DNA from 3 places in the Photobacterium sp. DA100 genome. Region 3 is predicted to be linked to each of the others. Evidence: riboswitches for the same ligand, from Rfam matches in the RefSeq annotation. Region 3 holds a riboswitch; each other region holds the start of a gene.
The links. Region 3 has a riboswitch for thiamine pyrophosphate ahead of thiC (phosphomethylpyrimidine synthase ThiC). Riboswitches for the same ligand answer to the same signal wherever they lie in the genome.
Positions count from the first base shown of each region.

Region 1: linked by a shared signal. The riboswitch ahead of thiD (bifunctional hydroxymethylpyrimidine kinase/phosphomethylpyrimidine kinase) and the one ahead of thiC (phosphomethylpyrimidine synthase ThiC) in region 3 are both predicted to bind thiamine pyrophosphate.
Region 2: linked by a shared signal. The riboswitch ahead of thiB (thiamine ABC transporter substrate binding subunit) and the one ahead of thiC (phosphomethylpyrimidine synthase ThiC) in region 3 are both predicted to bind thiamine pyrophosphate.

Region 1 is NZ_CP119424.1:765,107-774,914, forward strand. It holds gene PTW35_RS21145 (ABC transporter ATP-binding protein) at 1-335, opposite strand, end outside; gene thiD (bifunctional hydroxymethylpyrimidine kinase/phosphomethylpyrimidine kinase) at 356-1,183, opposite strand; TPP riboswitch at 1,246-1,342, opposite strand; gene PTW35_RS21155 (PhnA domain-containing protein) at 1,531-2,103, opposite strand; gene PTW35_RS21160 (hypothetical protein) at 2,360-2,848, shown strand; gene PTW35_RS21165 (serine protease) at 3,056-4,279, shown strand; gene PTW35_RS21170 (cytosine deaminase) at 4,326-5,612, opposite strand; gene codB (cytosine permease) at 5,624-6,865, opposite strand; gene PTW35_RS21180 (response regulator transcription factor) at 7,671-8,336, shown strand; gene PTW35_RS21185 (Lpp/OprI family alanine-zipper lipoprotein) at 8,377-8,640, opposite strand; gene PTW35_RS21190 (SCO family protein) at 8,818-9,411, opposite strand; gene PTW35_RS21195 (hypothetical protein) at 9,408-9,808, opposite strand, start outside.
Region 2 is NZ_CP119423.1:3,444,599-3,454,406, reverse strand. It holds gene thiP (thiamine/thiamine pyrophosphate ABC transporter permease ThiP) at 1-766, opposite strand, end outside; gene thiB (thiamine ABC transporter substrate binding subunit) at 804-1,784, opposite strand; TPP riboswitch at 1,894-2,021, opposite strand; gene PTW35_RS15675 (DUF547 domain-containing protein) at 2,110-2,892, opposite strand; gene leuD (3-isopropylmalate dehydratase small subunit) at 3,059-3,661, opposite strand; gene leuC (3-isopropylmalate dehydratase large subunit) at 3,678-5,111, opposite strand; gene leuB (3-isopropylmalate dehydrogenase) at 5,135-6,223, opposite strand; gene leuA (2-isopropylmalate synthase) at 6,226-7,776, opposite strand; gene PTW35_RS15650 (TetR/AcrR family transcriptional regulator) at 8,358-9,008, shown strand; gene PTW35_RS15645 (HlyD family secretion protein) at 9,002-9,808, shown strand, end outside.
Region 3 is NZ_CP119423.1:35,689-45,496, forward strand. It holds gene PTW35_RS00180 (voltage-gated chloride channel family protein) at 1-1,168, shown strand, start outside; TPP riboswitch at 1,279-1,376, shown strand; gene thiC (phosphomethylpyrimidine synthase ThiC) at 1,492-3,414, shown strand; gene thiE (thiamine phosphate synthase) at 3,414-4,643, shown strand; gene moeB (molybdopterin-synthase adenylyltransferase MoeB) at 4,654-5,415, shown strand; gene thiS (sulfur carrier protein ThiS) at 5,423-5,641, shown strand; gene PTW35_RS00205 (thiazole synthase) at 5,642-6,412, shown strand; gene thiH (2-iminoacetate synthase ThiH) at 6,423-7,535, shown strand; gene PTW35_RS00215 (aminopeptidase P family protein) at 7,689-9,476, opposite strand; gene PTW35_RS00220 (LysR substrate-binding domain-containing protein) at 9,632-9,808, opposite strand, start outside.

The sequences.
Region 1 (9,808 bases), on a different replicon from region 3:
AATCGGGTACTTAAGCACACATTGCTGATGACATTGAGCCATGGCAGCAGCAGATCTTGTTGTGCCATATAGGCAATATTGCCAGCCAGCGGCAGATCATTGCTGGTGGTTATTGAGCCGCTCCAGGCAACATTTTCCTCAAGAAGCCCTGCTAGGTGGCGAAGCAGAGTAGTCTTCCCACAACCACTTTTACCGAGCAGGCAGGTCCATTGTCCAGCCGGAAGCTTAATATCTAGCTGGTTGAACAGGGGAGAATGGCCATCATTGTACCTGAGTGTTAACTGCTCGATACCGACTGTCATTCCCTTGGTCTGAGTCGTCAGAGTCTTATTCATCGTGTGTGCTGTTTCCATGCTTACTCGGGCTTGAAATGGCCGGCAAAGAAATGGTTCACCGGGCCATGACCAGCGCCAATCTGAAGAGCATCAGCATTTTCTATTGCTTTGGTAATGTAGGCCTTGGCATGCCTTACCGCTTGTTCTAGCGGGTAGCCCTGTGCAAGAAAAGAAGCGGTAGCCGCAGACAGGGTACAGCCTGTGCCGTGCGTATTGCGGGTCGCGATTCGCGGCGTACTCATGCGCACGACGTCATTTTCGAGGATCAATAAATCAGTACTGGAGGCGTCATTTTCCAAGTGGCCACCTTTGAGCAGAATCGAACGGGAACCGATTGCTCGTAAAGCAGAGATCATGTCAGCCATTTGATGTTCATTCTGTGGGAGGTCGGCTCCAATCAGCGCAGCAGCCTCAGGAAGATTTGGGGTGATCACATCGGCAAGCGGAAGCAGTTCGGACTTAAGCGTAGAGATGGCATCTTGCTCAAGCAGCAAGTCGCCGCTTGTTGCCACCATAACGGGGTCAATCACCAAAAACCTTGGTTGGTATTGGCGTAGCTTTGTCGCCACCATACGAATAATATTCGCATCACTTAACATGCCAATTTTTACTGCTTTAATGTCTAGATCGGTAAAGACTGCATCAAGCTGTTGCTCTACAAAAGCAGGATCAATGGCTAGGATACCGGAAACACCTTGGGTGTTCTGCGCTGTCAGGGCGGTGATTACCGAGCAGGCGTAACCGCCTGTCGCCGAGATTGCTTTGATATCGGCTTGGATACCGGCTCCACCGCCGCTGTCAGAGCCTGCAATAGTAAGGGTGATCGGAGTATTTGATGAAATTGGCATAGCTACCTCTAACTTTAGACGCAAGGTAGCCGTTGCCATCGCCCCTGGGCCGGGGACGGAATAGGACAGTTCAGCTAGTTCCCTACGCCATTATTAAATGGATCAGGTTCAACGGGTCCCACTACGTGGTCTCAGCGCTTGGCTCCCCGACTAACGGACAAATTTTGTCTACTCGGTCAAAAACAAATATTGACCTTTTAAAATATATTTCTGGCGCATGTGCCTGAAGATGCGAGTAATCTAAACATGTTTTTTACCATAGAGCAAACATGTAAGGAATAAAATGAGGAAGTGATGACGAAAAACAGGAGGGGAGACAGGCAGCCATGAGGTGGCTGCCCATTCAATTACATTTTTTTGCAGTATGCTGCGATGATAACCATGTTAGTACCTGCGGCTTTGCCTGTAATATGCAGTGGGTTATCTGTCAGGCGGATACCACGTACAGCTGTACCTTGTTTGATCACAAGGTTAGATCCTTTAACTGGCAGGTCTTTGATGATCGTTACGTTGTCACCAGCCTCGAGAGCAGTGCCGTTTACATCAACAGTTTTAATCGCATTTAGTTCAGCGAGTGCGATGCCTTTTTCTGCCCATTCGATCATGTCTTCTTCCATGTACATCATATCTAGCAGGTCTTGTGCCCAAGTTTCAGAAGACAGACGTTTAAGTAGGCGGTAAGCCATAACCTGTACCGCTGGCTCCTGGCTCCACATGCTGTCGTTTAGGCAACGCCAGTGGTTCTGATCCAGTGTTTCTGCGTCTTCGATTTCTGTACGGCAAGTACCGCATACCATCACACAGCTACCTGCGGTTTGGTCAGGAGAAGCAGGTACTTCGTAAACGCTCAGACTGTCTTCTGAACCACATAGTTCACACTTAGCGCCAGCGCGCTCTTTAACGATAGATTCAATGCTCATAGGAATATTCCAAGGAAGTGTAATGGTGTTCCTTACCCATACGGGTAATTGTTCGGTTTATTATGCCATTTAATTCTGAGAAGAAAAGGAATGAAGATCAAGATCACAATACTCTCATCTATTTACGGACAAAAAACAGCCGAATTAAAAAGTTAAGTAAAAATAATGCAACAAAATTGTAGGGTGTAATGTTGAAATGAGACTAAGATCTAAGAGCCTATCCAAGTAGTTATAGATAGAACAATAGGAAGCAGTTATGAAAAAGGCATTGTTTTTGTTTTCAGCTTTAGCACTGACTGGATGTGATGATGAGGATGTGGTTAATACGCTTACAGGTAAAGCCGAAGTGTTTGCCGTCACCGGAGCTGAAATTGCGGGAGCGCAAGGGTATACCAGTATTGAAAGCATCGAAAATACGTACCCGATCACTTTACCCGATGAGTTTCCCGCTGGCTCGGAAGCCGATTTGGATAACAAGCTGGGAACGTTAGGTATAGATATAGATGATACTGACTGTGGTGTTATAGATACAAGTGGAGATGTTTGCTTTGGCGCGGGGAGCAATACAGTTTGCGTACCGGATGAAGTGACAAAGCTCGGCATCAAACTCTATACCATTGATATGGGTGAAGTCAGGCGTGCATATGATAATGGGTTTTATCCTAAATTGGCCGCTGACTTTTTAGGTGATACCTACGCAAATTTTGATATTGAGCGAGTAAGCTGTGCAAGCATAGGTATGTAGTTTCCAGTTAGTTCTTAACAAGCAAAGTGAGCTAACCTCAGGCTCGCTTTGCTTTTTTTGTGGCTGTGTAATAAAAAGAATGATTATGTTTCATCCTGATCGCTCTATATCATTAGCTGCCTCGCAATTCGTTATCCCCACAGGTTTTGTATTTGTTTGATTTGTTATTTTTGATAAATAGCTATGGGATTGAATTGGTGGCAGATAATGAAAAGAATATGGCTTGGTGGACTTGCTAGTTTATTGATGAGTATTCCAGTAATAGGATACGGTACAGATATTGAAAGTTATGTTGTTGGCGGTACACCCGTCAGGCCGAAGGATGATTTGACATGGATGGCCTCATTAAGAAATACAACAGCTGACACTTCGCATTTCTGTGGCGGGAGCATAGTCAGCGAAAGATGGGTGCTAACAGCTGCTCACTGTGTGGTTCAGGGAGATATGGGAAGTGAATATACAGTGCCACCAAATAAATTAGCAGTGATGGTTGGCACTCTGGGCAGTGAAGTGACTGATCCATCCGATTTATATCAAGTTAGCCACGTAGTCGTACATCCTGATTATTCGCCTTATGCTGTAATTAGTATTTCCGTTGATGATGAAGGAAAAGAATTAAAAGAGGCCGTTAAATTAGCGCTGGATAATGATGTTGCATTACTTCGGGTTAATCGCTCTTTTCCATTTCCCAGGGTCAGTCCGGTTAAGCTGGCGAATGGTCAAACTGCCCAGAGATTAGAGTCTAAATTAAGTGGAGAATGGAATGAAAAAAGTCGACCAGAGAATGTAATGGTTGCTGGTTGGGGATCCACGAAGAGTGATGGGACAGGAATCTCTGACACCTTAATGTATGCTGATTTATCTTATCTGCCTATAGCTGACTGCTTTAATTTGCTGGAAAGAGGAAATGATGCACATTACGTTATTGATAGCCCAACAAACTTAACCAAAGTATGTGCTTTGCCACCTGATGTCTTGTTCGACCAAACTGGTGCCCCCCTAAACTATGGCCCTGATTCCTGTAAAGGCGATAGTGGCGGCCCCTTGGTGGCAAAGAACTCCGACGGCGATTGGGTTCAACTTGGCATCGTAAGTGGCGGGCCTGTAGGCAGCCCACTTTGCGGAGCGTATTTACGACCTGGGTTTTACGCTCGAGTAGGGAACTACTTCGAGTGGATTGAAAACATTGTGGGTACTATTCCTGAGGCGCCAGTAACTAATCCCGACTTTATTGAAGAAGGCAATAATGAAGGTGAGGGCGGGAGTGGTGCTGAGCCCGGTGATGGAAAAACGGATGAAGGTTGTGACCCTAACGTTTCAGGCATCAGCCCGAATAACTGCGCTCTCGTCGCTGGTGGTGGGGGAGCAGTGAATATTTTCAGTCTTGTCTGTCTGTTGATATTGCTTTGTTGCAAAAAGCGGCACGACTGAGATTTAGTCCAAATGAATCAGCCACCCCAAAGGGTGGCTGATTTCGTTAGCGGCAGAATGTTACTGGCTCTTTCCCTTCTGCTAACTGGATATGTGTGACGGCGGGTTGGGTTTCTGCAATCACCTTGCCGCCACGTACTGAGTAGCGGACAGGGACTTGACGTCGTACTGCATCAAAACCACTTTCAGCTGGAAGGATAAGCAGATTACCCGGCTTACCCAGTTCGATACCGTAACGGTTTTGGATGTTCAGGGTGTGAGCAGAATTTGTGCTAATCAGGTCCAGAGATTGATTGATTTGATCGTAGCCCATTACTTGGCATACATGCAGCCCCATGTGCAGAACTTGCATCATATTGGCTGTACCAAGTGGGTACCATGGATCAAAAACATCATCATGCCCAAAACAGACGTTGATTTCAGATGCCAGCATCTCTTTTACACGGGTGACACCGCGCCGCTTAGGATAGTCATCAAAACGGCCCTGTAGGTGGATGTTCACCAATGGGTTAGCTACGAAGCTGATCCCCGACATCTTCAGCAGACGGAACAGGCGTGAGGCATAAGCACCGTTGTATGAGTGCATCGCCGTCGTGTGGCTAGCAGTGACTTTGTCACCCATTTCAAATTTATGGGCAAGTGCCGCCAGAGTTTCCACGAAGCGTGATTGCTCATCATCGATTTCATCGCAGTGAACGTCGATGAGGCGATCATATTTGCGTGCCAGCTCGAATACATAATGAAGCGACTCTATACCGTACTCACGGGTAAATTCGAAGTGTGGTATTGCGCCAATGACATCGGCACCCAGTTTGACTGCCTCTTCCAGAAGCTCTTTGCCGTTAGGGTAGGATAGGATACCTTCTTGTGGAAATGCCACGATTTGGATATCTACCCATTCTTTCATCTCTTCTCGAACTTCCAGCATCGCTTTTAGGGCGATTAGAGTTGGGTCTGATACATCGACATGGGTACGGACATGCTGAACACCATTGGCGATTTGCCATTTCAGGGTCTGTTTGGCGCGCGCCTTCACATCTTCGATGGAGAGCATCGACTTACGCTCGGCCCAGCGCTCAATTCCTTCGAACAGAGTTCCTGAAATATTCCAGTTAGGCTCCCCGGCAGTTTGAGTGGTGTCAAGGTGAATATGAGGTTCACAGAAAGGTGGTACCGCCATACCGCCTTCACCATCAATAACAGTGCCTGAAAAGTCAATTTGCTCCTCAACTGGCTTGATTGAGTGGAATTTACCTTCATTAATCAGAATCTGATGCAGGCCATCCTTGCCTTTGATAGTGACGTTTTTTATTAGCATATTTGAGGTTTGCATCTTAGTTGTCCTTACGCGTTACTTGCACAGGCTGTGGGTTCGCGATTTAGCACCGGGTTAAGAATAAGGTAACTGATAGCGCCACCTAGTACCGCATTGATTGGTACGACGCCAGGCAAGAAGTGACCGGCAGCAACACCAACCGCAACACCAATAATTGCGGCCCAGTTAACTGTTTTGAATTCGGCATTTGCGAAATCTTTGTAACGATGACGGTTTTTCAAGAAATCTGCAATGATAATGCCGCCAATTGGAGGAATCGCCGCCGATAAGAAGGTTAACCAGCCTACGAAGTTATTGTACAGCCATAGCGCACATAGTGTACCGATTAAACCGTTTGCCATCGAAAGATACTTGCTTGGCAACCCCGTCACGTTTGAGAAGCCTAGGCCAGAAGCGTAAAGGGCATTGTCATTGGTAGTCCAAATATTCAGGCCAAGAACAATGATAGCGGGAATTAACAACCCTTGCGCAATCATTACTTCAGAAATATCGGACTGACCGGTTGCAGCAGCACCCGCCGCGCCAAAGATGAACATTAGCGAGTTACCGATAAAGAAGGCAATCATGGTGACCATGACGGCACCCATAGGTTTTTTGCCGAAGCGGACAAAGTCGGCTGTTAATGTACCTGCCGAAACGAATGAGCCGACAACGAGTGCAAGGGCCGTTGAGAATTCGATTGGGTTTTCAGGAGTAATGGCCTTGAGTCCGTCGACTCCTCCTGTACTGCCTACCGCCTCAAGAACCGAGTATCCGCCCAGCAATGCGATGGCAGGTACTGCTATCGCGGATAAAACCATCAAAGCGGAGATCCCAAAATATACTGTGGCCGTCATCAGCAAGCCAGAAACTAAAATCAGGATATTGGTATCAATGCCAGTGGCTTTTTGAACCGGAATCGCGAACATGGCGACACCAACGCCAAACCAACCGACCTGTGTACCGCCAAGCAGCAAAGATGGGAGCCATGAGCCTTTAGAACCAAAAGAGAATCGAGCAAGAAGATGAGTAGAGAGGCCAGATGAGGCGCCGATGTAGCCGAGGAAAGAAGTGTAGATACCGAGGATGAGGTTACCAATAAGAACAGCGAGGAAGAAGTCATCAAAGGAGAGTCCGGTTCCTAGGGTTCCTCCTGTCCACATACTCGCTGAAAAGAAGGTTAAACCCAGCATTACCATGGTAAGTGAAACCACCCCTTTACGTGCCGATTTTGGCACAGGGCCAAGACTGTAGTTGTTGTCGCCTGCCATTGAAACACCTCAAACGTCTTAAAATAATTGTACTGATTTATAGTTAAACGGCGCGTATTTTAGTGAATAAAAAACTGCTGTCAAATGGGTTTTGTTGATATTTTTGCTTTTATTGTTCAGTCCCAAATAATGTTATTGTAATTCAGCTGTTTATCTTTATTGGTATGGTTGTCTGTAAAAAAAAGAAAACGTTTTTATGGTGATTGTGCGAGTTTTAAATTGCCATAGGTGTATATAGATAAGGAATCTATATCCTACTTCGTGATTATGTCGATTATGTTTAAAGGTGGTGATATGAAAACGATTTCTTTTCGTGTTTTTTGCTCTTTCTGGTCCGGGGCTAAAGATGAATACTCCTTTTTCTATGCTTTTGGTTGTAAAAATGGCGCCTATGTGGTGCTTTTGTGTCGTAGTGGTTATTTTTGGTTGTTTGTTTTGTGGTTTTGAGCCGGTTTCAGGGGAGGGAACTTAAGGTGGTGGCGTGGGAGGAATATTAAGAACTAGGCTGTGGATAACTTTATTATCCACAAAACTTGTGAGTAACTCTGTGGGAAATGGTTGGGGGCTAATAGCCATGCTGGCTTCAGTAAAGTCAAGCCTTAGTTTCATGAAAATAATCTAAAAACTTAATGAAAAATAAAGGTTTTTGACGTAGCTCAATTTTGCTTCCCTCTGCTAAATATCAGGCTGATGGACGTTATGGCTGCGCGCATTTGCTGCGAGTGCCACAATCTTCTTGATTGAGTTGCATATAGATATGATAATGCTGATTGAATGATAATGATTTTGATTAGTGTGGATTTTTGTGTCTAAAATTCTCGTTGTAGATGATGATATTGTTCTTTGTGAACTGCTTCAGGAAGTTCTTGAAGACGAAGGGTATGAAGTCCACTGTGCTCATTGTGGCAAAACTGGCCTTGCTTATTTAGAGCAGCTGCCGGTTGATCTCGTTCTTCTCGATGTTATGCTTCCGTATATTGATGGCATGCAACTCGCGCGCAGGATATGCCAGCGTTTTGCGACACCAATAATTATGTTAACGGCATTAGGTGACGAAGCATCATTACTGGATGGCCTACAAGCTGGTGCTGATCATTATATGGCGAAGCCATTTAAAGTACCTGAATTGCTGGCTAGAATTAAAGCCACAATGCGTCGGGTTGGATTAGAAAAGCAGAGAAGCAGTAATTGCACCGCAGAAGTTGAGATTACTGAGCAACTAAGGCGAATACCTTTAACTGATACAGAAAGTGATTTGTTGGAGTATCTTGTTCGCCATAACGGTATTGTTGTTTCTAAGGCTGAATTACAAAAAGCCGTACTTAAGAAAGAATTGAGTCCATTTGACCGCAATCTTGACATGCATATAAGCAACATTCGTCGCAAAATAGTTCAATCAGGGTTGCCAAAGCAACATATAAAAACAGTAAGAGGCAAAGGGTATAGTTTCTTGGAAGTGATTGGGGCTTGAATAAATAAAAGAGTGGCGCAAGAAGCGCCACTCTTCAGCTTTATTTACTATAGGAACTAGCAATATTGTCAATACGCTGGTTAGCTCGCATTGCTTCTTGGTACGCAGCATCTGATGCTGCACGAGCATCGTTAACTGCACCAGCCATTTGATCTTGCTGGCTTTGTAGTGCGCCTACCTGATCAGAGAGCATATCAACTTTATTGGTTAGTTGCTGCATTTGGTCAACTTCATCTGAGCTAGAACAACCAATAAGTGTTGCACTCAGAATAATACCGGTAAGGATAGATAATGAACGGTTCATTTTTCTTTCTTCTCCTTTGTTTGCCACTACAGACTGAGTGTTAAAAGTTTCAGTCGGCAAGTTCATTATGGCAGAAGTTGCGCAAATTGCTGCTGAAAGTGAAGAAAGAGGCTGTTTTTTTTCTCTCAAAGATGAGAAAACCCGCCTGAGCGGGTTTATTTATGCGGTATTGGAAAATTACACCGGGACGTCTTCCTCGGCGAGAACGCGGTTGATGGCGTCGACCAAAATATTCGGGTTCAAGGTATGTTGTACTTTTTCAACCAATGTGCCATCAGCGCGAAGAAAATAAAAGTATGAGCTGTGATCAACCGCATATTCTAATGCTGACCCTTCCAGCTCCGTACGCATGTATAATACGCCATATTTTTCTGCCAACGCTTTAGTCTGATCGGCACTTCCTGTCATACCTATAATTTTTTTATGGAAGTACTGTGCATATTGGGCACTTTTCTCAGGTGTGTCGCGCTCAGGATCCAAGGTAATAAAAATTGGCCACAGCTTATCAATTTGCTGATTGTCAATTTGCTTGAGGGCCGCTGACAGAACGGCCAAGGAGGTCGGGCAAACATCGGGGCAGTGGGTATAACCGAAATAGATGACCCGAATACGCTGGTCATCAGGGTCATACAAGTCAACACTTTCTTTTCCGCTCTTGAGCAAGTTGATAGGGGCACCAGTTTGAGGTGCAGGTGCTTGTCGATCAACAATGGTGCTGGTAATAAGCCCTGCTGTCAGGGCTAATGCAAGTATTATCCATTGATACTTCACTTAATCATCCTTACAGAAAAATAAACTGGTTGCTGTGAACTACTGGTTGCTGGGGTAATTTGGCCAAGCCAAGTCATCTCGTCTGATACGCAAAATGGTAGCATCAACTCTCCTGAAAACTCATAAGTATCTGATTGACGGTGTAAAGATAGACGATAAACCCCCATCATCATCTCTCTTCCTTCTAAAGTCAGCTCGACCGTTTCGGTACTCATAGGTAAGGAGGGCCAACTCACTTGGATTTTAGCGGGTTTCATTGGCTTGATGATGTCTCGGTCTAGTTGAATGCGCCGACCTTCTATTTCACAGCCCTCTTTATCCAATGAACAGTATTGCGCTGACATGGCTGCTTCTTGTCCTGTTGAAAAAGTCACCCAATAAGCAGAAAGAGCAGGAG
Region 2 (9,808 bases), 470 kb from region 3:
CCAGCGGCTTGGCAAAGCGCTGGCTCAATAGCACCAGGCTGCAACACAGCAGCATCTGCCACAGGGCGAGAATCGCACCGCCGGCCAGGTCGAAGTCGTAGCGCAGGGCCTGGTAGATAGCCAGCTCAATCGTGGTTGCCTTGGGGCCGCCGCCCAGTGCCATGATGACCGCAAAGCTGGTAAAGCACAGCATAAAGATCAGGCTGACGACATGGGGAAGTTGCTGGCGCAGTCGTGGCCAGGCAACGAAGCGGAAGGTCTGCCAGCTCGACATACCGAGATGGGTGGCCAATTGGTGCTGCTCAAAGGGGATCCCCTCGAGGCTTTGGACAAACAGCCGTGCTGCCAGAGGGAGGTTGAGGAAAACATGGGCCAACAAGATCCCCTGCAGGCCGTAGAGTGAAAAGCTGCCCTGCCAGCCCAGCATTGCCAGTACCCCGGTTAGCACACCGTTGTTGCCGTAGATCGCCAGCAGGCCGAATACCGCGACCAGTACCGGCAGCACCAGGGTCATGGCAAAGATCCGCATCAGCAAGGCTTTGCCGGGAAATTGCCGGCGTGACAGGGCATAGGCAACCGGGATCGCCGGCAGCGTGCTCAGTAGGGTTGAAAGCAGGGCCTGGGTAAAGGAGAAACCGGTAATATGGCGTAGGTAGGGATCGTGCCATAGCGAGGCAATGTCGAGAGCACTGGCCTCATTGACCAGGGCACCAAGGGCGCTGATCACCAGGCACAGGATAAGCCCGGCGGTGACAAGGCCGGGCATCAGTTGGGTATTGCGTGTGTTCAAAAGTGAGTGCCTGCTACTTGGTCAGAGCCTGTTGCCACTCGCGTACCCAGTTCCTGCGTTGCTTGGCAACCTCCTCGGCAGAAAACTCCAGGGCCTTGCCCGGTAGGGTGAGAACCTTGAACTCGGCTGGCTGGGCGACATCCGTTACCGGATACATCCAGTTGCCCGTCGGGATCACGGATTGGAACTCCGGGGTCAGGATAAAGGCAAGAAACTCGTCGGCCAGCGTCTGGTTAGGGCTGGTTTTGAGTTTGGCCGCCACTTCCACTTGCATGTAATGGCCCTCGCTGAAGTCGGCTGCCTGGTATTTATCGTCCTGCTCGGCAATCAGGTGATAGGCAGGCGAGGTGGTGTAAGAGAGCACCATATCTGACTCGCCCTTGAGGAACATGCTGTAGGCCTCAGACCAGCCCTTGGTAACCGTGACTGTTTTCTTGGCCAGCTGCTGCCAGGCTTGCGGTGCCTGGTCGCCGTAGACTGACTTCACCCACAGCATCAGGCCCTGGCCCGGCGTCGAGGTGCGCGGATCTTGGTAGATGATAGTCAGATCATCACGGCTGACCAGCTCATCCAAGCTTTTCGGCGGGTTGTCCAGTTTGGTGCGGTCATAGACAAAGGCAAAGTAACCATAGTCGTAAGGCACGAAGGTGGTATCGCTCCAGCCGTTTGGCAGGGTGAGTTTACTGGTGTCCACTTGGTGCTCGGCCAGCAGGCCCGTTTTCTTGGCCTCGGCAATCAGGTTGTTATCGAGCCCAAGCAATACATCGGCTTTGGTGCGCTTGCCTTCGAGGCGGATACGGTTGAGGATCGACACCCCGTCATCCAGGGCGACAAATTCCAGGTTGCATTCGCACTGTGCCTCGAACGCTTGCTCGATGGCTGGTCCCGGCCCCCAGTCAGAGGCGAAAGAGCTGTAGGTGTAAACCGTAAGGGTATTGTCCGCAGCCAGTGCTGGCATGGCGGCTAAAGTAACAAGTGGGAGTATTTTTTTCACTATGCGCTCCTGATGCTCTTGCGTCCGGCAAGAGGAAAAATAATCGTACGAGCGGCACAGGGTTGAGCCGCAGGCTGGCGTCATGCCAACCCGGCGGGATAAGAAGGCTTACCGTATCGAACTCAATTCCTACGCCAGTACTAACTGGATCAGGTTCTGTGGGTCTTGCCGCGGCAATCTCAGCAGCTTGCTCTGATAGCGCAGTGCTACCAGACAAGCGCTCCCCAATGAGAACGCTTGTTATTGTAATGTGCCGGGCTACGGGTTGCCAGCAGGAACGTATGATTATGCTGGCTTAGGCATGGAGAGCGGTTGGGGTGGCCGGTTACCTGAGCTCATTGAGCGACCAATCGTAGTCATAGCTGACATTGCCAAGGCTGATTGGCGTACCTTGACGATACTGGTTGATGTGTTTCTGTAGCTGGGCCTGACTACCGAAATCGCTGCCGTACCAGTCATAAATCGAAGAGAGCTTGGTTTTGCCGCCCTGCGTATTGACGCCCTTGCGGCTGTTGATAAAGCGGGTGGCCGCCTTGTCCAGCAAGCGCTCGCGGTTGCTGGCCGTAAATACCTCCGGTTGGAGATCCGGACACCCCAGGCTGGCGCAGTTGACCGCATAATGGATACGCGGGTCGCGCCAGATCGGGCGCAATATGCGGTGCTCGATATCATTGAGGGATAGGGTTTTGCCGTTGATGGTAAGCACTTGCTGATCCCACGGTCCGAAACTGAAAAAACCGCCCAGTTTGGTGATGGATGACACGGGGTAGCTATCGAGGATCAGTTTGACCGTCTGGGCATTGTAGAGGTTGACCCAATAGGCAAACTGCTCGTGGCGGCTCAGTTGGCGTGGATCAAGCCTCGTCAGGTCGCGCAGGTAGCGATCCAGCTCATACTTGTCGCTGTCGGTCACCTGGTTATAGCGAAACAGGGTTTGGTTGGGCTGGACAACCAAATACTTATCGAGCAGGCGCTGCCAGCGGCTGTGGTCGACCGTTTGCGAGTCGGTAGTGGCGTATTGCTGCCAGTAGGGCCAGAGATCGGCTTTGGGAGCGGCGAAGGCGCAGGCCGATAAGATGAGAAGCAGCAGGCTGACAAAAAAGCGCATAGGATATCCTCGGTTATTTCACCCAAGTTAATACAAATTACCTGGGTATCACTAGCTTAGACGACCTGGTGTGAGGGGAGTTTATTGCAAAAAGAAAAAAATACGCCCCAGCCATAATGAACTGGGGCATTTGTGTTTTCAGTATTTGGCGAAAACAGTAATGGCGTTACGCCAAGAACGCAGGGATCTTACTTTCGTACTCGGCAATCTTGTCTTCGTGCTGCAAGGTCAGGCCGATGTTGTCCAAACCATTCAACAGGCAGTGGCGGCGGAATTCGTCAATCTCGAAGCTGTACTGCTTGCCGTTGGCCGTGACCTGCATAGCCTCCAAGTCTACCGTGATCTCCGCGCCTTCGTTGGCCTCGACGTACTGGAAGATCTCATCGACTTCTTGTTCGGTCAGGCGAACCGGTACCATTTGGTTGTTGATCGAGTTGCCGTAGAAGATATCGGCAAAGCTTGGCGCGATCATCACCTGGATACCGTAATCGGCCAGTGCCCACGGGGCGTGTTCACGCGACGAGCCACAGCCGAAGTTTTCGCGTGCCAGCAAGATGCTGGCACCTTGGTAGCGCGGCGCATTCATCACAAATTCTGGGTTAGGCTGCTCGCCGGCATCGTCGAGGAAGCGCCAGTCATGGAACAGGTGCTTGCCAAAACCAGTGCGCGTCACTTTCTGCAGAAACTGCTTAGGGATGATGGCATCGGTATCGACGTTGGCGGCATCCAAGGGAACGACCAAGCCGGTGTGTTGTTTAAATCCTGTCATTGTCTCGTTCCTTCTCTTAAGCCGTTTCTGCAACGTTTTCTAGTTCGCGGATATCCACAAAGTGGCCGGCACACGCCGCCGCTGCCGCCATGGCGGGACTCACCAGGTGGGTACGACCATCACGGCCCTGGCGGCCCTCGAAGTTACGGTTACTGGTTGAGGCGCAGCGCTCGCCCGGGCCTAGGCGGTCGTTGTTCATGGCTAGGCACATTGAACAACCCGGCAGGCGCCATTCAAAACCGGCTTCGATGAAGATCTTGTCCAGGCCTTCCTTTTCAGCCTGGGCTTTCACCTGCTCCGAGCCAGGAACGACCAATGCCTGTACGTTGGCGGCGACTTTGCGGCCTTTGGCAATTGCCGCGGCGGCACGCATGTCCTCGATACGCGAGTTGGTACAAGAGCCGATGAATACTTTGTCGATAGCAAAGTCAGACAGCTTCTTGCCGGCTTCCAAGCCCATGTAAGCCAATGCTTTCTCTGCAGATGCTTGCTCGACCGGATCGGCAAAGTCAGTTGGTGCAGGGATAGGTTGGTCCACGGCAATTACCTGGCCTGGGTTAGTGCCCCAGGTGACCTGCGGCTTGATGTCTTTGGCCTCTAGGGTAACCACGGTGTCGAACTGGGCATCGTCGTCAGTTTTCAGGGTCTTCCAGTATTCGATAGCTGCTTCTAGATCGTCACCCGCCGGTGAGAACTTGCGATCTTTGATGTAATCGAAAGTGGTTTGGTCTGGGGCGATAAGGCCGGCTTTGGCGCCTAGCTCGATAGCCATGTTGCAGACCGTCATACGGCCTTCCATGGTCAGATCGGTAATGGCTTCGCCGCAGAACTCCACCACGTGGCCGGTACCGCCGGCTGCCGTGGTCTTGCCGATGATTGCCAATACGATGTCTTTGGCGGTAATGCCTTCAGCGACCTTGCCTTTGACTTCGATTTTCATCGTTTTGGCGCGCGCTTGCTTGAGGGTCTGGGTCGCCAGTACATGCTCGACTTCCGAGGTACCGATACCAAAGGCCAGTGAGCCGAACGCACCGTGGGTCGCGGTGTGCGAGTCACCACAGACAATCGTCATGCCCGGCAGGGTGATGCCCAGCTCGGGGCCCATGACATGGACGATGCCTTGGTATTTGTGGTTTAGGTCATAAAGGGTGACGCCGAACTCTTCACAGTTCTTGGCCAGGGTTTCCATCTGGATCCTGGCCATTTCGCCTGATGCCTTGATGTCCTTGGTCTGGGTTGAGACGTTGTGGTCCATGGTGGCGAAGGTTTTGCCCACCTGGCGTACCTTGCGGCCTTTTTCACGCAAGCCGTCGAAGGCTTGCGGTGAAGTTACCTCGTGCACCAAATGGCGGTCGATGTATAGGATCGGGTTCTCGCCTTCGGCGGCAACCGCAACGTGGGCATCGTAGATTTTTTCGTATAGCGTCTGAGGCGCTTTGGTCGTAGACATTGCTCGTTTGCTCCTTGCTGCGATTAGGCTTGGCGGACGTACTGGGCGATCTTGTCGCCCATTTCGCTGGTGCTCAGTGCCGGGCCGTTGCCCGCTAGGTCTGCGGTGAGTTCACCGGCTTCCAGTGCTTGCGATACCGCTTGTTCGATAGCGCGTGCCGCCTGCTCTTCGCCCAGGCTGTAGCGCAGCATCAGGGCGGCAGACAGGATTTGTGCGACTGGATTGGCAATGTTTTTGCCGGCGATATCTGGTGCCGAGCCGCCAGCTGGTTCGTACATGCCGAACTTGTCCTGGTTCAGGCTGGCAGAAGGCAGCATCCCCATCGAACCGGTGATCATCGCGCATTCGTCCGAGATGATGTCGCCGAAGATGTTCGAGCACAGCATTACGTCGAATTGCGAGGGATCCTTGATCAGCTGCATGGTCGCGTTGTCGATGTACATGTGGTTCAGGGCGACTTCCGGGTAGTCTTTGGCCACTTCCTCAACCACTTCACGCCATAGGATAGAGCTCTGCAGGACATTGGCTTTATCGATGGAGTAGACGTTTTTGTTACGCAGCATCGCTGACTCGAACGCGATACGGGCAATACGCTCGATTTCAAAGCGGTGGTAAATTTCGGTGTCGTACGCTTTCTCTTGAGGCCCTTCCCCCTCGCGGCCTTTCGGCTGGCCGAAGTAGATACCGCCGGTTAGCTCGCGGACTACGACGATATCGAAGCCACGCTCGGAGATATCGGCACGTAATGGCGAGAACGCCTCCAGGCCACTGTGGATCTGCGCCGGGCGCAGGTTACAGAACAGCTGGAAGTGCTTGCGCAGCGGAAGCAGGGCACCGCGCTCTGGCTGATCGTTAGGTGCAAGGTGCTCCCACTTCGGGCCGCCTACCGAGCCAAACAGGATCGCATCGGAGTCTTCGCAGCCTTTCAGTGTTGCTTCCGGTAGCGGGCAACCATGGTTGTCGATGGCAATACCGCCGACATCAAATTCGCTGCACGCTAGGGTGAAGCCGAACTTTTCCTGCACAGCGTCCAGCACTTTGTGGGCCTGCTGCATGACTTCTGGGCCAATACCGTCACCCGGTAGAACGGCAATCTTATATGTACCTGCCATGGTTATACTGTCTCCATTTGGGATTTCTGTTTAATTTCTGCAATCTTATCGGCGCGATGAATGCTGTTGATCACGTGAAGTAGTGCTTGCCCTGATGCTTCGACAATGTCGGTCGCCAAGCCGGTACCGTGGTACTTGCGGCCTTTGTAGTTGGCGATGATGTCGGCTTGGCCCAGGCCATCCTCCCCCTCGCCTTTGGCGGTGAGGTCAAATTTATCCAATACGATGTCGTAGCCGGTCAGGCGGTAGATACACTGGTATAGCGCATCAACCGGGCCGTTGCCGACCGCGGCTTCGCATTTTTCCTCGTCGCCGCACTGCAGCTTGATGCTGGTGGTTGCCATCACGCTGCCCGACTGGACGCTCAGGTAATTCAGCTTGAAGAAGTCGTCTTCTTCACGCAGGTTGGCAAAATGCATCAGCGCTTCCAGATCGTAGTCGAAGACTTGGCCCTTGCGGTCGGCCAGCTTCAGGAAGTCGGCGTATAGGGTATCTAGATCGTATTCGTTTTCGGTGTAGCCCAGCGCATCCATGTGGCTCTTCACTGCCGCACGGCCCGAGCGCGATGTCAGGTTCAGGGCTTGGTTCTTAAGACCAATCGACTCCGGGGTCATGATCTCGTACGTATTCTTGTTCTTCAGCATGCCATCTTGGTGGATGCCCGAAGAGTGGCTGAAGGCGTTGGCACCGACGATCGCCTTGTTGGCCTGTACCGGCATGTTGCACAGCTGGCTGACCATCTTGCTGGTACGGTGGATTTCGTCGTGCTTGATATTGGTGTGGACCCCCAGCAACTCGGCGCGGGTCTTGATGATCATGGCGATCTCTTCCAGCGAACAGTTACCGGCGCGTTCGCCGATACCGTTGATGGTCCCTTCGACCTGGCGGGCTCCGGCCTGGACGGCCGCCATCGAATTGGCCACGGACATGCCAAGGTCGTCGTGGCAGTGCACCGAGATAATTGCCTTGTCGATATTGGGCACCCGGTCGAACAGCTGGGAGATGATACCGCCGAACTCGCTTGGCAAGGTATAGCCAACCGTGTCTGGAATATTGATGGTACTGGCACCGGCATTGATTGCGGCTTCTACCATGCGGCATAGGTTGTCGATCGGGGTACGGCCAGCATCCTCGCACGAGAACTCGACATCGTCGGTATAGTTGCGGGCACGCTTGACGGCAGCAACACCCATCTCAATCACGTCATCATAGCTGCGGCGCAGTTTGTCCTGGACGTGGACCGTCGAGGTGGAGATGAACGTGTGGATCCGGAATGCCTCGGCCACTTTCAATGACTCGGCAGCCACATCGATGTCTTTGGCGACAGCGCGGGACAGGGCACAGACCCGACTGTTCTTGATGTGTTTGGCAATGGTCTGGACTGATTCGAAGTCGCCCGGGGAGGACACAGGGAAGCCAGCTTCGATAACATCAACCCCGAGGCGTTCAAGGGCATAAGCGATCTGCAGTTTTTCTTTCACCGTCAGGCTGGCTGATAGCGCCTGTTCACCGTCCCGTAACGTGGTATCGAAAATGATAACCTGATCTTTCATTGCAACTTCCTTTCATTGGCTGCCGGTATCGGCGTGGTCCGCATCCGCTTGCGCTGGCCTGTATAAGAAAAAACCCGCGCAGTGTGCGCGGGTTTTTTGAATTCTTAGTGGTGTTTCCCACCCATAAGCTACCCGCGCGATCTTGTCACGATAAGGAGGAGGCTTAGGAGAAGAGATGAGAAACGTGTTTTCATAATTGAAATATATCCACAAACTTGGTTAACAAATGAATACCAAATAGACAGGTGGACCGTCAACCCCAAATTGCATGTTTATTTTCATTTTATGGTTATTGAGTTGATATTTCGTGGCTATGATGACAAATCAGACCAGTTGTATTCACGGTGGCCGAGACGGAATGGTTTGGACTGGCCGCAGCAACGGACCGACGCGAATGTTATTTCTTTGTTGGTGTCACATCAAAGAGAGAAAATCTCTCTTAATATTAAAATTAATCAATTGATTAAATTGTGGGGAATTAATGCCCTGTTAGTCTGATGGGCAAAGCTTAAAATTAATCAACTGATTAATTGAACGACATGGAAGCAAAATGTGCGCAAGAACAACGGTCTTACGGAGGCATCATGGTGGGTAAAACGGGGCGTCCCGTCGGGGATTCCGATGCCAGGGAGCGGTTGATTGTCGAGGCGAGGAAACTGTTTGTCAGTTTGCCTTACAGCAAGGTGTCGACACGGATGATTGCGAGCCGTGCTGATGTGAACGTGGCGTTGATCCGCTATTACTTTGCCAACAAGGCTGGCTTGTACGAAGCCATGTTGAGAGAAACGATCACCCCTATCCATGCGCAGTTGAAAGTAACCTTGAACAAGGGGGACTTTGCCTCGATCGGTGATTTGATGCGTACCTATTACCGTATCATGGCGCCAAACCCGGATATGCCTAAGTTGATCGCGCGAGCCATGATGATGGAGCCAGCAGATCTCCAGCGCCAGACGATGGAAAAGATCTTCAACGAGGTGGCGCGTCCAGCAATTGAAGTCATGTTTCTGCAACTGCAAAAGCAGGGTGTGTTAAGGGGGGACGTCTGCCCGGACAAGGCGAGAATGAGTTTTATCAGTTTGATGGTATTCCCCTTTCTCATTCCACCTTCTTTGCTGACATTACAAAACATTGAGATGGACGAAACGTACCTGGCCGAACTGGCTGAGCATAATGTCAACCTGCTTGTGCGTGGCCTGACGATGCCGAAGGAAGAGAATAAATCATGCTGAAAAATCGAAAATTGCTCTTGTTTCCTGCTGTACTGATCGGCGTGGTGATATTGGTAATGGCCATCAATCTACGTCCGTCACCAGAGGTGAAACCGACGCTGGAGCGGGCCCGGGTGGTGGACGTGATCAATCTCGAGCAGCAATTGCTTGCCCCCGAGGCGGCCGGTTTTGGCCGGGTGGCGCCCAAGGTTGAATGGCAGGCCATCGCTGAAGTCTCGGGCAAGGTGGTATATCGCCACCCTGACTTGAACAAGGGACGGGTGCTTGATGCCGGAACGGTCTTGCTCAAAATAGACCCGTTGGATTATGAACTGCGCTTGGCGCAGGCCGAAGCGGATGTTAGTGCCAGCCAGGCACAACTGGCCAAGCTGGCCCAGGAAGAGCAGAACCTCAAAACGACCCTCAAGATTGAAAAAAACCGATTGGCAATCAGCAAGAAAGAGCTGGCGCGTAAGCAGGAGCTGCGTACCAAGGGGCTGACCTCACAGTCGACGGTGGATCTCGAGCAGCAGAATACGTTGGCCAGTCAGAAAGTGGTCCAGGAAATTGAAAACCAGCTCATTGTGCTGCCCAACGAGCGCAAGGTGACCCAGGCTCAGCTGGAAGTGAACTTGTCGCGGGTCAGCGAGGCGCAACGAGCACTGGAAAAAACCGTGATCTCCCTGCCGGTTGATGCCCGGATATCTAGTGTGGATATCGAACAGGATCAGGTGGTCAATACCCAGCAGGTGATGGTGGTGGCCCACGGTATCGACACGGTGGAAATTGATGCCCAGATTGCCCTGCATGACATGCAGGTC
Region 3 (9,808 bases):
CTACCGTAACCTAGGGAAAAACTCCGAGGGGGGCAACAATCTCATTATGGATGAGATCCATGAGCCCGGTGCCGGAATTCCTGCCCGTATGGCTCCCTTGGTATTGATAACAACAGTGATCACCCACCTATTCGGGGGATCGGCTGGCCGTGAAGGAACCGCAGTACAAATCGGTGGGGCATCGACTCACTGGCTGGCTCGCAAGTTCAGGCTCAATGAAGCGGATACCCGGTTGATTTTGATTGCCGGTGTGGCGGCAGGTTTTGGTGCCGTATTCGGTACGCCGCTAACAGGCGCAATCTTTGCCCTAGAAGTGCTGGCGATAGGACGCCTGCGCTATGATGCAATTATTCCTGCCTTGTTTGCTGCTATCTTGGCAGATGTCGTGTGTTCCGCTTGGGGAGTGCACCATACCCACTACCGGATAGATTTCCTCGAAACCATTACCCTGTTTGAACATGCTGTCAAAGTAGACCTGCTGATGATCGCCAAGATTGTGATTGCTGCCGTGGCTTTTGGTCTAGCGGGATACCTATTCGGAGAACTGACCCATGCCTTTAAAGATATCTTCAAAGCGACACTCAAAAACCCGTACCTGATAGTAGTTGTTGGTGGCTTGATTGTTATAGCGGCCGTGCAGCTGATCGGTAACTATGATTATATCGGTTTGGGGGTTTACTCGAGCAGGGAGGGAGGTGTCAGTATCTTAACGGCCTTTCAGGAGGGGGGAGCAGAGTGGTACAGCTGGCTACTCAAGTTGCTGCTAACGGCGATTACCCTAGCTGCCGGTTATAAGGGCGGGGAGGTCACACCGCTGTTCTTTGTCGGAGCAACATTGGGCAATACCATGGCATGGGTGCTGGGTGCACCGGTTGATTTGTTTGCTGCATTAGGCTTTCTAGCTGTATTTGCAGCTGCGACCAACACGCCGTTGGCCTGTACCATCATGGGCATCGAGTTATTTGGTGCCGAGCACATGCTGTATTTCGCCATTGCCTGTTATACCGCTTACTACTTCAGCGGACACACCGGGATCTACTCTTCGCAGCGAGTGGCGGTACCTAAGCTGTTTGATTTGGAGGGGGCACCCAAGATCACCCATAAACTGGGTGAGTTGAGGGAAACCCATTCTTCTTTGCTGAAGACACTTGTGAAGCGTTTCAAATAAATTTGTCGTGCTAAACGGAGTTATGCAAAAGTAGCAAGGCTTTTGCCTTTTAAGTATTAATTTTTGGGGTTCTGCCTTGCCGAGGCGGAACCCCTTTCATATACTGCAAATTCAACTTGTCGGAGTGCCACTTGGCTGAGACCGCATTGCGGGATCCGTAGAACCTGATCAGGCTAATACCTGCGAAGGGAACAAGAGAGACCATCTGTATCACTGTATTCACAGTGGCTGTTTCAGACGACACTATACAGCCTACGTATAGCCTCTTGTTTACGCACCCATCCGCCAAGCAACTTCCCTGTTATGGACCAAAGGAAATTGCTATGTCGAATCGCAAACAAGCGAGACTGGACGCGAAACAATTTATCGACTCATTGACCACCCAGGCTTACCCGAACTCCCGGAAAGTCTATGTCACCGGGAGCCGCGAAGATATCCGCGTGCCAATGCGTGAGATTGCCCTGGCCGATAGCTTGGTCGGTGGAACCAGAGAAGCCCCTGTTTTTGAAACTAATGAACCGGTACGGGTCTATGATACCTCCGGTTTCTATACCGATCCTGAGCAGCCTGCAAATATCTACACTGGCCTGCCTAAGCTTCGTGAAGGCTGGATCGAGGAACGGGGGGACACCGAGTTGTTGGGCGAGCTGAGTTCTCAGTTTTCCAAAGAACGCCTGGCCGATGACACCCTTGATGAACTGAGGTTTGAGCAACAGGCGCGCATTCGCCGTGCCAAGCCAGGCAAAAATGTCACCCAGCTGCATTATGCACGCCAGGGGATCATCACTCCTGAGATGGAGTTTATTGCCATTCGTGAAAACATGGGCCGCGCGAAATACCGTGATGAGGTACTAAACCAGCAGCACCCGGGCATGGCGTTTGGTGCCAACCTGCCAAAAGAAATCACCCCTGAATTTGTCCGCCAAGAAGTCGCTGAAGGCCGGGCAATTATCCCATCGAATATCAATCACCCTGAAACTGAGCCGATGATCATCGGCCGTAACTTCCTGGTCAAGGTCAACGCCAATATCGGTAACTCGTCTGTCAGTTCGTCGATTGAAGAGGAAGTGGAGAAGTTGGTGTGGTCGACCCGTTGGGGGGGCGATACCGTCATGGATCTCTCGACCGGTCGTAACATTCACGAAACCCGAGAATGGATCATCCGCAACAGCCCGGTGCCGATCGGCACGGTGCCTATGTATCAGGCTCTGGAAAAGGTCAACGGTATTGCTGAGAACCTCAACTGGGAGGTCTTTCGAGATACCTTGCTCGAGCAAGCTGAGCAGGGCGTGGATTATTTCACTATTCATGCCGGCGTGCTGCTGCGTTATGTCCCGATGACGGCGAAAAGGGTTACCGGCATTGTCTCGCGCGGTGGCTCTATAATGGCTAAGTGGTGTCTGGCCCATCACAAGGAAAGTTTCCTGTATGAGCATTTCCGGGAGATCTGTGAAATCTGTGCCCAGTATGATATCGCCTTGTCACTGGGAGATGGCCTGCGTCCTGGATCGGTGGCTGATGCCAATGATGAAGCGCAGTTCAGCGAGCTGCGTACCTTGGGTGAGCTGACCAAAGTTGCCTGGGAATATGATGTTCAGGTGATGATCGAAGGGCCGGGGCATGTACCGATGCACATGATCAAAGAGAACATGGAAGAGCAGCTCAAGCACTGCCATGAAGCACCGTTTTATACCTTGGGGCCTCTGACGACCGATATTGCACCGGGCTATGACCATATTACCTCCGGCATTGGTGCAGCCATGATAGGTTGGTATGGCTGTGCCATGCTGTGTTATGTCACACCAAAAGAACATTTGGGCCTACCGAATAAAGAAGATGTAAAGGTGGGGCTGATCACGTACAAGCTGTGTGCCCATGCGGCAGACTTAGCAAAAGGACACCCCGGTGCTCAAGTGCGCGATAACGCCTTGTCGAAGGCTCGCTTTGAGTTCCGCTGGGAAGATCAATTTAACCTGGCTTTAGATCCTGAAACGGCTCGAGCCTACCATGATGAAACCCTCCCTCAGGAATCCGGCAAGATCGCCCATTTCTGCTCGATGTGCGGACCGAAATTCTGTTCGATGAAGATCTCGCAAGAAGTCCGTGACTACGCGAGCGGGCTGGAGAAAGCCGGTGATTTGGCCGTGCGGATGTTGGATGACCCCCTTGAGGGCATGCAGCAAAAAGCCGATGAGTTCCGGGCCAAGGGGAGTGAGTTATATCACCCAATCAAAGAGGAAAGTTAATGAACGCGTTGTGTTTACCCGATCACTTGGCGCCATTACTGATGCATATCGAGCCGTTGTTGGCAGCGGCTGATAAATACCAGCTTGGTGAAGCCGTCAGTATGGAGTGGAGCGGATCGGAGGTGGTAGACATTCACCTTGAAGGTGAAACCTTCTCGGTGGCGTTTAATCCGTCTGAAAGTGTGGCGAAGGGGTTGGAAGTGCGTGATCAGTGGCTCGCCCCTTATCCGACCTTGGCAGAGATGCAGCACGAGGTCGCAAAGAATCCAGCTTTGGTGGTTTGCGGTCTGCCGACAGATCGAGGCTGTGTCGATATCTGGCACCATCTCGGAGAAGCGCGTGGCGTATATTGCCACCATGCCGGGGCCAGTGAGCCGCAACGAGCCATGCTGCTGGCTGCGCTGGCATTGGACTACCCGCTGGAAGATGCGGTCACGCTATCGCGTGCCCATGCCCGTGGTTACCTTGAAAGCCATGCTGATGGCTATGGCGAAACCGGATGGCCGATGGTGCGCGCCTTGTTTCCGCGCCCGCTGACGGCCAATCATCCTGAATGCAATGAGCTGGGCTGGGCCAGCAAAGAAGTGGCGGTGGCACCGTTTGCGACCGTAGAACGCGATAAGCTGGCGTTGTATCCGGTGGTCGATACCGCAGAGTGGGTTACTCGTTTGCTGGAGCTGGGGGTGAAGACGACCCAGCTTAGGATCAAAGATCCGTTTGAGCCCACTTTACCGGCGCAGATCAGCACTATCGTTGAGGCAGGTAAGCAGCATAATGCCCAGGTGTTTGTAAATGACTACTGGCAGTTGGCCATTGCTCACCAAGCTTATGGTGTTCACCTTGGGCAGGAAGATCTGGAAACGGCTGATCTGGCGGCGATCCAGCAAGCAGGACTGCGGCTAGGTCTCTCGACCCATGGCTACTACGAAATCCTGCGTGCCGCGGAGTTTGCCCCAAGCTATATCGCACTGGGTCATATCTTCCCGACAACCACTAAGGATATGCCATCAAAACCGCAGGGGCTTAACCGCTTGGCGCTTTATCAGAAGCTGATAGGTGACGCGTTCCCAACTGTGGCGATTGGCGGCATTGACTTGACCCGTGCCGAGCGTGTCTGGCGTACCGGGGTCAGCAGTGTGGCAGTTGTCCGCGCTGTCACCCAAGCCGACGACCCGGCGCAGGCTGTCACGGCATTTGGCGATATCTTAGTGCGTAACGCGGCCGAGTAGGAAGGCAACTATGCTCAGTGATCAGGAATTTCTCCGTTATAACCGTCAGATCATGCTGCCGCAGATCGGCGAATCTGGCCAGCAGTCACTGTCCGACGCCCAAGTTTTGCTGGTTGGTGCTGGCGGTTTGGGATCGGCTGCGGCTTTGTATCTTGCAGGTGCAGGAGTTGGCAACTTGGTGATTGCCGATGATGACACTGTCGATAGCTCCAACCTTCAGCGCCAGGTGGTCTATCGCGATAGCGATCAGGGCAAAGCCAAGGCACCGATGGCAGCGGAGCAGTTGCAGGCGTTAAATCCGCATATCCGTATCCGGGCGGTGAAAGCCCGGCTGGCTGATCAGCGGTTGGCGATGGAGGTATCGCTGGCTGACGTGGTGCTCGATTGCTCTGATAACTTAGCAACGCGATACGCCGTCAATCACGCCTGCTTCAAGGCCAATAAGCCCTTGATATCGGGAGCGGCGATCCGCTGGCAGGGGCAGTTGATGGTTTTTGATTTCCGGCAGGGAAAAGGACCTTGCTATCACTGCTTGTTTCCGCGCCAGGCTGGGACGATTGATGAACCACAGAACTGCAGCAATTCCGGGATCGCCGGGCCGGTGGTCGGCACGGTCGGCAATTTGCAGGCATTGGAAACCATTAAATTATTGACCGGTGCTGGCGAGGTGGGCTTTGGCACGCTGCGCCAGTTCGATGGTCTGACGATGGGCTGGCAAGCCTTTCAATTACCAACAGATAGAGCGTGCCCGGTTTGCGGCACGGGAGAATAGAACCATTATGACGACAGCGACGCTGATCCAGGTACGGGTCAATGATAAATCAGTCGAGGTTCCAGAAGGCCAGTCTCTCAGCGCATTGTTGACGCAGCTGGAGATGCCGCTGCAGGCCACGGCCGTAGCCTTGAACGAAGATATTGTCGCCCGCAGTGAGTGGGAAACAACATTACTAAGCGCCGGCGATCGCATCGCCTTGTTCCAAGCGATTGCAGGAGGATAAATGCTAACTATCGCTGATAAGACGTTCTCGTCACGCCTGTTTACCGGTACCGGTAAGTATGCCAACCGCCACACCATGGCTGAATCAATCATCGCTTCGGGCTCCGAGTTAGTGACCATGGCCCTTAAGCGCGTGGATATCGAAAACCGTGATGATGATATCCTGGCGCCGCTAATTGAGGCTGGGGTAAACCTGCTACCCAATACTTCTGGTGCTAAGAATGCCAAGGAGGCAGTGTTTGCGGCCAAGCTGGCTCGAGAAGCGCTGGGTACCAACTGGTTGAAATTGGAAATTCACCCGGACCCGAAGTACTTGATGCCAGATCCGATCGAGACGTTGGCGGCGGCGGAAGAGTTGGTCCGTGAAGGATTCATCGTGTTGCCATATTGTCACGCTGATCCTGTTTTATGTAAGCGCCTGGAAGAGGTGGGTTGTGCGGCGGTGATGCCGCTGGGTGCACCGATTGGCTCCAACAAGGGGTTGGCTTCGCGCGATTTCCTCGAAATCATCATCGATCAGGCCAAGGTACCGGTGATTGTCGATGCCGGTATTGGTGCGCCATCTCATGCCGCTGAGGCTATGGAGATGGGGGCGGATGCAGTGCTGGTAAATACGGCAATTGCAGCGGCAGCCGATCCTGTTGTGATGGGGCGTGCCTTCAAGCTGGCGGTAGAAGGTGGTCGTATGGCTTATGAGGCGGGTTTGGCGGGAACGGTCAACCATGCTATTGCCTCCAGTCCGCTAACGGCGTTCTTGGATCAGCCAGCTTAAGGAGCTTGCGATGAGTTTCGTTGATGAGTGGAAGCAGCTGGAATGGGATGATATCCGGATGTCCATCTATGGCAAGACGGCGGTGGATGTCGAGCGGGCGCTGCGCAAGCCCAAGCGTGATCTGGAGGATTTCAAAGCCTTGATCTCACCGGCGGCAGAGCCTTATCTCGAGCAGATGGCGCAGCAGTCGGCAGCATTGACCCGTAAGCGCTTCGGCCATACGGTGTCGTTTTATATCCCGCTATACCTGTCCAATTTGTGTGCCAATGCGTGTACCTACTGTGGGTTCTCGATGGAAAACCGCATCAAGCGTCGCACTTTGGATATGGCTGAGATTGAGCGCGAGTGCGAGGCGATCAAGGCCAAGCAGTTCGACAGCATTTTGCTGGTGACCGGTGAGCATGAGCGCAAGGTCGGGATGGAATATTTCCGTGCAGCACTGCCGGCAATCAAATCCCATTTCAGTTATCTGGCAATGGAAGTTCAGCCGCTGGAGCAGGATGAGTATGCTGAGCTGAAGACCCTCGGCCTGGACGCGGTCATGGTCTACCAGGAAACCTATTGTGCACCGACTTATGCCCAGCATCACTTGCGCGGCAACAAGATGGACTTTGAATACCGGCTGGAAACGCCGGATCGTCTGGCCAAGGCTGGCATCGACAAGATTGGTATTGGGGCACTGATTGGTCTCGAGGAGTGGCGTACCGATAGCTTCTTTGTTGCCGCACATCTGGATTACCTGGAACGAACCTACTGGCAGACCCGTTATTCGATCTCTTTCCCGCGACTGCGTCCTTGCGAGGGGGGACTGCAGCCCAAATCGGTGATGAATGACCGCCAGCTGGTACAGCTGATCTGTGCCTACCGCCTGCTTAATCCTGAAGTAGAGCTATCGCTGTCGACCCGTGAATCGGCGCAGTTCCGTGATAATGTGCTGCCCTTGGGGATCACCACGATGTCGGCAGAGTCCAAGACCCAGCCGGGCGGCTATGCCGATGATGTGCCAGAGCTCGAGCAGTTTGCGATCAGCGATGAGCGCCCGGCTGCCGAAGTGGCCTCGGCAGTTAAGCAACGTGGTTTTGAAGTGGTGTGGAAGGACTGGCACCACGCCTATTCGGGTTAACAGACCGTAGTTATTTGGCGCTAAACCGTTAAATACTTTACTGCAGGGTATAAATAACAAAACGCCCGCACAGCATCCCTGTGCGGGCGTTTTCTTTATATTGTTGGCATTGCAGCAGTTGGTGCTATGCGACCAACAGCAGTTAACTGACTATCACCGTGCTAGCGGGGCGGTTGCCTGCTCAAGCCAAGCTAGATCATCACCTTGCAGCGAAGGGCTCAGTACGTCGAATACGGTTTGATGGTAGTTGTTAAGCCAGTTTAGCTCGGCGTCTGTCATCAGAGACAAGTCAACCAGGCGACGGTCGATAGGCGCGCGGGTCAGTGACTCGAAGCCCATTACTGTCATGTCGCCGGCGGTTTCGACTTCGACAACCAGCTCTAGGTTTTCGATACGGATCCCGAAGGCATCTGCACGGTAGTAACCCGGTTCGTTCGACAACACCATACCCGGCAGCAGGGCGGTAGGGTTGTGCACTTTGGCAATGCGCTGCGGACCTTCGTGAACACTCAGGAAGTGGCCGACGCCATGGCCGGTACCGTGATCGTAATCGAAGCCGTGGGCCCAAAGATGCTGGCGGGCAAGGGCATCAAGCTGTGAGCCGGTGGTGCCTTTCGGGAAACGGGCAGAGGCCAGGCCAATATGGCCTTTAAGCACCAAGGTGAAGGTCTTTTTCACTTCATCGCCCGGCTCGCCGATGGCGATGGTTCGGGTGATGTCGGTAGTACCGTCCGGGTACTGGCCGCCTGAATCCACCAGGTAGACGTTGTCCATTTCCAGCACGCTAGGCTCTGGCTGGTTATTGTGGTTGTAGTGGCACATCGCCGCATTGCCGGCAGCGGCCGAAATGGTATCGAAGCTGACATCGGTGCAGCTACTGTCTTCGCTGCGGAACTGCCACAGCTTGTCCGACAGGGTTCCTTCGTCGAGCAAGTTGCCCTGGGCAACTTGGCTATCGACCCAAGCCAGGAATTTGCTCACGGCCACGCCGTCGCGGATATGGCAGGCCTTCATGCCGGCAATTTCTGTCGGGTTCTTGGCGGCTTTCGGTAGCAGGCAAGGGTCGGCAGCCTCTAGCAACGTGGCCTTGGCATCGCGCAGGGTTTGGCTGGCCCAGGCATTGCTGGTGGCTGGGTCAACCAATACGGTTTTGCCCGAAAGTTGCTTGAGGCCTGCTTCCAGCGCATCTGGCGCGTGGACGCGGACACCTGTGCCAACATGGTCGGCAAAGCCTTCTGGCAGGCGGCTTGGGTCAATGTAGAAATCCACGCTTTGATCGGCATGAAGCAGTGCGGTGGAGAGCAGTACTGGCAGGCTCGGCACATCGCTGCCGCGGATGTTGAGTAGCCAGGCAATACTGTCAAGTTGGGTCAGCAGTACAGCATCGGCTTTCTGCTTGGTGAGCTCGGCGGCAATTTGCTCGCGCTTGTCGCTGCTGCATTGGCCGACGAAGTCCAGTCCCATCAGTTTGGCCTGCGACAGCGTCGCCGCTGGGCGATCTGACCACAGTTGCTCGATTGGGTTGTCGCTAATGCTGACGAGTTCCAATTCACCGGCTACTTGCTCTTGGGTACGAGTTAGCCACGCGGCACTGTGGAGGCGCGGGTCGATAGCGATTTTGCTGTTGGCCGCGAGGTTGTCCAATGCCCACTGGACCGGCGGCTCGTCAATCAGATGGCGGTATTCGTAAACGTCGCCCGGTACCTGCTTGCGGACCTGAACGACATAGCGGCCGTCGACGAACATCGCCGCCTTGTCGCGGGCAATCACTGCCATACCAGCAGAGCCGGTAAAGCCGGTCGCCCAGTGCAGGCGCTCGTTGTGGGCCGGGATATATTCGCCCAGATATTCATCTTCGTGCGGGATCAAAAGGGCGTCGAGCTGGTGGGCTTCCAGCCATTGGCGGATCTGCGCAACGCGCTGCGAGATAACTGCTTGCATGGGTGTCTTTTTCCTTTCACTGAGTCACCGTCCGTGTGACGGCTAAGAGGCCAGCCTGAATAACGAACACGCCTTGCCATTTGCATTCATGGTGAGGCCGTGTTGGCTGTTCAGGCTGATCTTCCTAAATTAGCGCTTTTGCGTAATAGCTGCAATTAGCTAACAGACAAATCACGGCAGCGCGAGGTGATAATTTGCCGTAACCAGCTATGGCCAGGGTCTTTTTCTTGATGTTGATGCCAGAACAAGGTGTAGGCCATAGGAGGAAGTGCTGACGGTAGCGGTAATACCGCCAAGTCCAGCTGGGCGCTGATGTAGTCGGCAAAGTGGCT